Regions from separate parts of the Comamonas testosteroni genome, predicted to be linked through region 3. Evidence: predicted binding sites of a transcription regulator. Region 3 holds the regulator's gene; each other region holds the start of a gene.
What was found. The regulator sigma-54, encoded in region 3, starts transcription at its own class of promoters, with help from an activator protein. The targets are predictions, from matches to a motif close to TGGCANGNAANCTGCTTT.
Positions count from the first base shown of each region.

Region 1: the regulator sigma-54 is predicted to act here: its motif matches at 1,764-1,781, upstream of F0P97_RS01100 (TorF family putative porin).
Region 2: the regulator sigma-54 is predicted to act here: its motif matches at 1,782-1,799, upstream of F0P97_RS03330 (CmpA/NrtA family ABC transporter substrate-binding protein).

Region 1 covers NZ_CP043568.1:255,702-258,975, reverse strand. Annotated here, with positions in the region: gene F0P97_RS01110 (Bug family tripartite tricarboxylate transporter substrate binding protein) at 1-18, shown strand, start outside; gene F0P97_RS01105 (sulfatase) at 132-1,460, shown strand; gene F0P97_RS01100 (TorF family putative porin) at 1,835-2,587, shown strand; gene glnK (P-II family nitrogen regulator) at 2,605-2,943, shown strand; gene F0P97_RS01090 (ammonium transporter) at 2,983-3,274, shown strand, end outside.
Region 2 covers NZ_CP043568.1:738,722-741,995, forward strand. Annotated here, with positions in the region: gene F0P97_RS03320 (DUF2809 domain-containing protein) at 1-364, shown strand, start outside; gene F0P97_RS03325 (nitrate regulatory protein) at 371-1,696, shown strand; gene F0P97_RS03330 (CmpA/NrtA family ABC transporter substrate-binding protein) at 1,956-3,227, shown strand; gene ntrB (nitrate ABC transporter permease) at 3,254-3,274, shown strand, end outside.
Region 3 covers NZ_CP043568.1:5,649,430-5,652,703, forward strand. Annotated here, with positions in the region: gene F0P97_RS26025 (aspartyl/asparaginyl beta-hydroxylase domain-containing protein) at 1-564, shown strand, start outside; gene F0P97_RS26030 (RNA polymerase factor sigma-54) at 755-2,356, opposite strand; gene lptB (LPS export ABC transporter ATP-binding protein) at 2,502-3,274, opposite strand, start outside.

The DNA of each region.
Region 1 (3,274 bases), 550 kb from region 3:
TCGGGTTTCAAGCCCTGATATTTGAGGAGCGCCTATCGCTTGCCGCCAAACATTTTCAGCATCAAATCTATTCAGAATCCTTGCATAACAAGCGATAGAAGCTCCTGTTTTTGAATGTTCCCCGCTCTCCCATGACCGACTCCCGTCCCAATCTGATCTTCATCCTGGCCGATGACCTCGGCTATGCCGACCTGGGCTGCACCGGTGCGCGCGATGCGCACAACAACGCCACCGATGTCTCGCCGCGCCTGGACGCCATGGCGGCCCAGGGCCTGCGCTTCACGCGCGGCTACTCGAACTCGTCGGTGTGCTCTCCAACGCGCTTTGCGCTGGCCACGGGCCGCTGGCAGTACCGCCTGCGCGGTGCGGCCGAGGAGCCGATCGCCAGCGTGCATGGCGACAAGGTGCTGGGCCTGCCGCCCGATCACCCCACGGTGGCCTCGCTGCTGCGCGATGCTGGCTACGCCACGGCCCTGGTCGGCAAATGGCATCTGGGCTACCCGCCACATTTCGGCCCGCGCCTGTCGGGCTACGAGGAGTTCTACGGCTTTCATGCCGGCGGCGCCGACTACTTCGCCCACTGCGACCCGCGCGGACGCCCCGACTTCTGGCTCAACGAGGAGCCGCATGCCGAAGACGGCTACCTGACCGATCTGCTGAGCCGCCGCGCCGTGGACTTCGTCAAGCGCCAGACGGCCGACCAGCCCTTCTACCTCTCGCTGCACTACAGCGCGCCGCACTGGCCCTGGCTGACGCGCGAGGACCGCGCCGAATCCGAGCGCCTGCAAGGCATGGGCAAGCATATCGACGGCGGCTCCATCGACACCTATCAGCGCATGATCCATCACATGGACGAAGGCATAGGCTGGCTGCTGGATGCGCTGGAGGAAAAAGGCATGAGCGAGAACACGCTGATCGTCTTCACCAGCGACAACGGCGGCGAGCGCTTCTCCAATACCTGGCCCTTCGTGGGCCAGAAGATGGACCTGCTCGAAGGCGGCATCCGCGTGCCTTTGCTGGCACGCTGGCCGGCGCGCATGACGGCCGGAGCCGTCTGCGACACGCCCAGCCTGACCATGGACTGGTCGGCCACCTTCCTGGCCGCCGCCGGCGTATCGGCAGATGCCGACTATCCGCTGGACGGCATCAGCCTGCTGCCCCTGATGCAGGACCAGAGCTGGATGCCCGAGCGCGACCTGGCCTGGCGCATGAAACACCGCGAGCAAAAGGCCTTGATACGCGGCGACTGGAAATATCTGCAGATCGAGGGCATCGAGTACCTGTTCCACATCGGCAACGACCCGCGTGAGCGCGCCAATCTGCGTGACCGTGAGCCCCGGAAGCTGGCCGAGCTGCGCAGCGCCTGGGAGCACTGGAATCAGGACTTGCCGCCGATTCCCGAGGAAGCCAAGGTCTCGCTGGTGTTCACCAAGGCAGACCTGCCCCAGGCCAGCTTCTGAATTGCAGCCAACCCCCAAGCCCATCGCCTAGCCGATGGGCTTTTTCCTTGTCAGCGCCCAGACAAAGAGCAAGCATTCACTTCCCAATCCCCTGATTGGTGCAAGAACCCGGCAAAAAGCAGAGCCATGGCGGTGCATCGCAAAAACGCACCATCTTGGTGCAATGGATTTCGGCCAGCACCCAGGTGGCGAAAGATGCGCTCAGTGATTGTGAAAACTCGTAGCTTTTTGTACTGGCAGCTATGGCCCGGCGCCTGTTCTCAGAGCATGAGCGGCGGACCACCCGGCAGCAGCCACAGAGACTGGCACGGTCTGTGCTTTGAGAGTTCATCCGAGATTTTTGCCACGAAATTTTCAAACCGGAGGAACCCTGAATGCCTAGTCCCGCTGCAAGCCGTTTCAAGACTTTCGCCAAGACTGCCGCCCTGGCCTGCGCTGTTGTCGCCCCCATGTGGGCCCATGCCCAGCTCTCCGCCAACGTTGCCCTGACTACCAACTACAAGTTCCGTGGTCAGGACCAGGACGCCAGCCGCACCAAGGCCGTCAAGCCCGCGCTGCAAGGCGGTTTTGACTACACGTTCGGCGACAGCGGCTTCTACGTGGGCAACTGGAACTCCTCCGTGGACTGGCTGCCCGGCAACTCGCTGGAAACCGACTTCTACGGCGGCTACAAGTTCAAGGCCGCCGATGTGGACTGGGACGTGGGCATGCTGACCTATGTGTACTCGGGCAATGCCAACGGCAACACCACCGAGATCTACGGCGCCGGTACCTACGGCCCGTTCACGGCCAAGTATTCGCATACGGTGTCCAAGGATTACTTCGGCTGGGCCGGCGCCAAGGCGGGTTCGGGTCTCAAGGGCCGCAACACCGGATATCTGCAGTTCTCCTACAGCCAGGAAGTGATGCCCAAGGTGACACTGAAAGCATCAGTTGGTTACACCCATTTTTCCAGCGACATCAAGGACCTGGGCGTTCCCAACTATGTGGACTACAGCTTGGGTGGTGCCTATGACCTGGGCGACGGCTTCTCTGCTGCAGCAGCGGTGACCGGCGCCAACAAGAAGGCCTACTTCGGCGATGTGAACAAGGCGCGTCTGATTCTGACGCTCTCCAAGACTTTCTAATTTTTCAGGAGCCCGTCATGAAAATGGTGATCGCCATCATCAAACCCTTCAAGCTCGACGAAGTGCGTGAGGCACTTTCCCAAATCGGTGTCCAAGGCATCACCGTGACCGAAGTCAAGGGCTTTGGTCGTCAAAAGGGTCACACCGAGCTGTACCGCGGTGCCGAGTATGTGGTGGACTTTCTGCCCAAGCTCAAGATCGAGGCCGCTATTGCCGACGATCTGGTCGATGCCGCCATCGACGCCATCGAGGGCGCAGCCCGCACCGGCAAGATCGGCGACGGCAAGATCTTTGTGCAGGCGCTGGAGCAGTCGATCCGTATCCGTACAGGAGAAACCGGCGACGCGGCCCTGTAAAGGCCCAGTCTCTCTGGAACCGTTTTGAGAAAGATTGCCATGATCAAGAAATTATTGAGCGCAGGCCTGGGACTGGGCCTGCTGGCTGCTTCGGCCACAGGCTTTGCCCAGGAAGCTGCAACGGCTGCCGCCGCAGCAGCACCTGTGGCCGAAGCAGCGGCCGAGGCCGTTCCCACCCTGAGCGCCGGTGACACCGCCTGGATGCTGACCTCGACCATGCTGGTGATCCTGATGGTCATCCCCGGCCTGGCGCTGTTCTACGGCGGCCTGGTACGCAGCAAGAACATGCTGTCCGTGCTGGCCCAGGTCTTCGTGATCTTTTCGCTGATCA
Region 2 (3,274 bases), 1.0 Mb from region 3:
CATTGCGGCGGTCATCGCCATCGGGCTGGCCTCGCGCCGGGGCTACGTGCCCTTTCCCGTCGTGCTGGGCAACTATCCGGGCGATGCGCTCTGGGCCTGGGTGCTGCTGCTGTGCGTGGCCTGGCTGCGGCCGACCATCACGCGCGGCAGGCTCATGGCCTGGTCACTGGTCATCGCCTTTGCCATCGAGTTCCTGCAGCTCTATCAGGCCCCCTGGATGCAGGCCCTGCGTGCCAACAAGCTGGCCTATCTGGTGCTGGGCAACGGCTTCGATCCCCTGGATCTGCTGGCCTATGTCGTGGGAATCGGTGCGGGCGCCATGGTGGACCGGCTCTGGGAGAAGCGGCAGCGTCGCCTTGCCTGAGATGGCATGAATCGTGCTGATCGTCCATGGCATCAACATGACGACAAGCACTACCCCATGAAAACGCCTCTGCACTATCTGGTGGCTGCAAGGCAAAGCGAGATTGCCGAGCTGGAGCAGATCAGCCGCGCCAGCAGCCTGGTGGCGAGCGTGTCCGAGCTCGTCCATGCGCTGCAAAAAGAGCGCGGTCTCTCGAATATCTTTCTGGTCAGCGGCGGAGCACAGGCGCAGCAGAGCCTGCTCGACCATGGCCTGCATGTGGACCGGGTCATGGAGCGGGTCTGCCTCGCGCTTGAAGAGCTGGGCGCGCGGGCGCCGGGTGCGCATGGCGCTCGCCTGTTCAATGCGATCGCCAATGCGCTGCAAGGCTTTGAAGCCCTGCCGCTGCTGCGCCGCCGGCGCGATGCGCTGCAGCTCAGTGCCGAGGACTGCACTCAGGCGTTGATCCGCATGATTGCGGCCTGCCTGACCGTGGTGTTCGAGGCGGCGGACAGTGCTTGCGATCCCGATATCGCGAAATTGCTGGTGGCGCTGTTTCATTTCATGCAGGGCAAGGAGCTGGCGGGCCAGGAGCGTGCCACGGGGGTTGCGGCGTTTACCGCAGGGGTAGGCAGGACGGAGCGTCAGCGCCATTGGCTGCATCTGATCGAGTCGCAGGAGCGTTGCTTTCAGGTGTTTGCAGACTTCGCCAGTCCCTCGGGGATGGAGCGCTGGCAGCAGCAATGCGGGGCCTGCCTCGATATGACGGTGATCGAGCGGCTGCGTCGAATGGGCTGCACGGCCGGTGACGGCCTGCCGCTGGACCGCAGCCTGAGCTCGCCGTGGTTCGAAGCCTGTTCCAGCCGGCTCGACGCCATGCACCAGATTGAGGCATTCCTGGCCGATGAGCTGCAGGCTCAATGTCTGCGCAAGCTGGAGCAGGCCGGCGCCGCGCTCTGCCAGCAACTGGCGCTGCTGGAGATGCAGCCGCAGCCGGGGACTCGCGCCGAAGCGGCTGCAGCCTTTCTGGGGGCCACGCAGTCAGCCGCCTCCTTTCCAGCGGAGGGTGCGTACGGGTTGCAGCTCGAGAAAAGCATTGTCTTGCTGGTGCAGGAGCAATCCATGCGGCTGCAGGACATGCAGACCGAAATCGACAAGGCACGCGCCACGCTCAAGGAGCGCAAGACCATAGAGCGGGCCAAGGGCGTGTTGATGAACTACCGCCAGCTCAGCGAGGGCGATGCCTACAAACTGATCCGGCAGACGGCCATGAACCAGAACCGGCGCATGCTGGATGTGGCCGAGGCGATTCTGGCCACGGTGGACCTGCTGCCGGGCAGCACCAATTCATAGCCTTGGCTGCGCTGTGTTTGTTGCGCTGCACCAAATATGGGCCAAAACTGGAGGTGCAAAGCCTGCTCCGCCTCTGATCAAGGCCTGGCATGGTTTGTGCATGACTGTTGATGTCAAGCAGACCAAAGGCGGTCGCGCTTAAAGCGTTATTACGAGTGACCTGGGACAACGGCGTCCTTTTCTCCTCACACCCGAGGAGGGAAGGGCGCCTTTTTGTTTTCCGGATCGCCTTCACCACGATTCTTGATGGAGTTTTCTCATGAGCCAGCGCCTTCCTTCGTCTACTGTTCCTGCGCCCGAGCCCGTATCTGCCGGTGGCCGGCGTGAGTTTCTGCGCGTGGCCGGTGCTGCTGCCCTCTATGGCACGCTGGGCCACCATGGCGCCTGGGCCGCAGGCTCCGACGCGCCGGAGAAGAAGGAGGTCAGGATCGGGTTCATCCCGCTGACCGATTGCGCCAGCGTGGTCATGGCCTCGGTGCTGGGCTTCGATCAGAAATACGGCGTGAAGATCGTCCCCAGCAAGGAGGCAAGCTGGGCCGGCGTGCGCGACAAGCTGGTCAACGGCGAGCTGGACTTCGCCCATGTGCTCTATGGCCTAGTCTACGGCCTGCATCTGGGTGTGGGCGGCCCCAGGAAGGACATGGCCGTGCTCATGAGCCTGAACAACAACGGCCAGGCGATAACGCTCTCCAAGGCCCTGGCCGACAAGGGCGCGGTGGACGGAGCCAGCCTGGCCAAGGTGATGGCCAGGGAAAAACGCGAATACACGTTTGCCGGCACTTTCCCCACAGGCACCCATGCCATGTGGATGCATTACTGGCTGGCGGCTGCGGGCATCAACCCTTTGTCCGAGGCCAAGCTGATCACCGTGCCACCGCCCCAGATGGTGGCCAATATGCGCGTGGGCAATATGGATGGCTTCTGCGTGGGCGAGCCCTGGAATCACCGCGCCATCATGGACGGCATAGGCATTACGGCCAATACCACGCAGGATATCTGGAAGGATCACCCCGAGAAAGTGCTGGGCACCACGGGCGAGTTCGCACAGAAGAATCCCAACACTTGCCGCGCCGTGATGATGGCGATTCTCGAGGCCGGCCGCTGGATCGACGCCAGCCTGCAGAACAAGACCAAGATGGCCGAGACCGTGGCCCAGAAGTCCTATATCAACACCAGCGTGGACGCCATCAACCAGCGCATTCTGGGGCGCTACCAGAACGGACTGGGCAAGACCTGGGACGACCCCAACCACATGAAGTTCTTCAACGACGGGGCCGTGAACTTCCCCTATCTCTCGGACGGCATGTGGTTTCTTACCCAGCACAAGCGCTGGGGCCTGCTCAAGGCTCATCCCGACTATCTGGCCGTGGCCAGGCAGATCAATCGCATCGACCTCTACCAGCAGGCGGCAAGCCAGCTCAAGGTCAGCGTGCCCAAGGATGTGCTGCGCAGCAGCAAGCTGATCGACGGCGTGGTCTGGGACGGCAAGAACCCTGCCCAGTACGCCGACAGCTTCAAGATCAAGGCCTGAGGCCGCCACCCGACAGGAGAACCATCATGGTCAGTGCCGTACTTCAC
Region 3 (3,274 bases):
GACGCCCACCCCTCGGCCATGGAGCTGTGCCCCAAGACCACGGCCCTGGTGAAGTCGATTCCCAGCGTCAAGGCTGCCATGTTTGCCGAGCTGCCGCCCGGCGCCAAGCTCAATCTGCACCGCGACCCCTATGCAGGCTCGCTGCGCTATCACCTGGCCGTGCTGGCCCCCAACGACGACCGCTGCATGATCGAGGTCGACGGCCAGCCCTATAGCTGGCGCGAAGGCGAAGGCGTGATCTTCGACGAGACCTTTATGCACTGGGCCGAGAACCGCAGCGAGGGCAACCGCATCGTGCTGTTCTGCGACGTGGAGCGTCCCATGACCAATGGCTTTGCCCAGTGGCTCAATCACTGGCTGGGCAAGAATGTGGTGGCCGCCGCCAGCTCGCCCAACAACGAAGGCGATCCGCGCGGCATGATCAGCAAGCTGTTCAAGATCTCGTTCTATGCGGGCAAGTACCGCCGCGCCTTCCGCAACTGGAATCCGACCTTCTACAAGATCCTCAAGTTCGGACTGATGATCGGCGTGCTGGTCTGGTTTATCTGGTGGCTGGTTTCTTGATAACCCCCTGAGGCGCTACGCGCCTTCCCCCTGGCCGGGCGCCCCCAAGGGGGACGGCGGCATCGCCGCAAGGGCGGCTCTTGCTCGCTGCCCCTGACTTGAGAAATGCCTTATCAAGGCTCCCGCCCTAAATGCAGAACAAGAAAGCCGCTGTGCGATGCATCAGCGGCTTTCTTGTTTCTGCGGTGCCCTACAGCGCCTTGCGCAGCGTGGTCGTCGGTATCTTGAGCTGCTCGCGGTATTTGGCGACGGTGCGGCGCGCGCACTCGATGCCCTGCTCTTTGAGCATATCGGCCAGCTTGGCGTCCGATAGCGGCTTCTTGGCATCTTCGGCATCGACGAACTGCTTGATCAGCGCACGCACGGCCGTGCTGGAGGCACTGCCGCCGGTTTCCGTACCCAGGCCCGAGCCGAAGAAATACTTGAGCTCGAAGGTGCCCTGGGGCGTGGCCATGTACTTGGCCGTGGTCACGCGGCTGATGGTGGACTCGTGCAGGCCCAGGGTGTCGGCGATATCGCGCAGCACCAGCGGGCGCATGGCCAGCTCACCATGCACAAAGAAGTTCTTCTGCCGCTCCACGATGGCTTCGGAAACACGCAAGATGGTGTCGAAGCGCTGCTGGATGTTCTTGATGAACCAGCGCGCCTCCTGCAGCTGCTGCTGCAGCGCCGCATGGCCGTCGCTGTTCTTGTGGCGGCGCAGCACACCGGCATAGATGTCGTGCACGCGCAGACGCGGCATGACCTCGGGGTTGAGCTGCACGGAAAAGTCCATCCGGCCGGCGCCGGCCCGCACCGGACGCACGATGACATCGGGCACCACGATATGGCGTTCCACATCGACAAAGCGACGCCCCGGACGCGGCTCCAGTCTGGCGATCAATGCCATGGCCTCGCGCAGTTGCTCCTCGCGCGCGCCGCACAGGCTGGTGAGCTTGCGCAGATCGCGCCGCGCCAGCAGGTCCATGGGCTGCGCACAGATGGCCTGCGCCAGCAGCAGCCGGTTCATATGCGCCTCGGTCGTGCCCTCGTCCTCGGCGGTGCGGATCAGGTCGCGCAGCTGCAGCTGCAGGCACTCGGCCAGATCACGCGCGCCCACGCCCACGGGCTCCAGGCTTTGCAGCAGCTTCAGAGCAATGACAAAGTGCTGCTCCAGCTCCTCGCGCTCTTCCAGGTCGTCGCCGGCTAGGCTCTGCGCCAGCTCCTGCAGGGAATCCTCGAGATAGCCGTCGTCGTTGAGCGACTCGATGAGAAAGCGCAGTGCCGCCATGTCCGCCGCGCCCAGATGCAGGCTCAGCGCCTGACGATGGAGAAAGTCGGTCAGGCTCTGGTGCTCGCGCGCCAGATCGATGGCATCGGTTTCGTCATCGCCATCGCGGTTGCGTGTGGAGCTGCTGGCCGAGGGCGTATCCCACTCGCTGCTGGATTCGCCGCCCCATTCCCCGTCCTGGCCGTCCATGCCGTCGGCCTCCCAGTTCAGCGTTTCCGGGGTCTCGGCACTTGGCGTCTCCGCTATTGTTTCAGCAGCTGCTTGCGTTTGCTTCGCATCATTTTCAGCATGAATACTGTCTGAAGTGTTGTATTCACTTGCGCTAGCAGCTACATCTACAGGAGCATCTCCCGTAGATTCGGCCTCATCGCCAGCACGTTCCAGAAAAGGGTTGTCGACCAGCATCTGCTCGACTTCCTGCGCCAGCTCCAGAGTGGAGAGCTGCAGCAGCTGAATGGATTGCTGCAGCTGCGGCGTCAGCGACAAATGCTGCGAAACGCGTAGCGAGAGACCTGGCTTCATCGAGGCGCGGCTCCCAGACAATCATTGCAAACGCGCACAGTGCCATGGGTTGGCAGCCGGGTCTCCCCAGGGCAAACCCCGGCGCAGCCGGTCAGGGTCCCTTCCGGGGGCAGCGACCACACAAAGTGAAGGAACGTGGGGGTCATCACATTCTGAAATGTTCGCCCAGATAGACGCGGCGCACATCGGCGTTCTCCACGATCTCCTCGGGCGTGCCTTCGGCCAGCACATGGCCGTCGCTGATGATGAAGGCGTGGTCGCAGATGCCCAGCGTCTCGCGCACATTGTGGTCGGTAATCAGCACGCCGATGCCGCGCTCCTTGAGGAAGCCGATGATGCGCTGGATCTCGATCACCGCAATCGGGTCGATGCCGGCAAACGGTTCGTCAAGCAGGATGAAGCGCGGTTGCGTGGCCAGGGCTCGGGCAATTTCCACGCGACGGCGCTCACCGCCGGACAGAGCCAGTGCCGGCGACTGGCGCAGATGCTCGACGCGCAGCTCCTGCAGCAAGCCGGTGAGGCGCTTTTCGATCTCGCCCTGCGTCAGCGTCTTGCCCTGCTCGTCCTTTTGCAGCTCCAGCACGGCGCGCACATTGTCTTCCACGCTGAGCTTGCGAAAGATGGAGGCTTCCTGGGGCAGATAGGACAGGCCCAGACGCGAGCGTTGGTGAATCGGCATGCCGCCCACCGGCTGGCCGTCGATGAAGATCTCGCCGCCGTCGCTGCGCACCAGGCCCACGATCATGTAGAACGATGTGGTCTTGCCCGCGCCGTTGGGGCCGAGCAGACCGACCACCTCGCCTTTTTGCACGGACAGGGACACATCCTTGACCACCTTGCGGCTGCCGTAGGACTTGGCCAGATGCTTGGCTTCCAGGCGGCTGTCGGACTCGCCGCTGCGGCTGCTGGAGAAAGTCG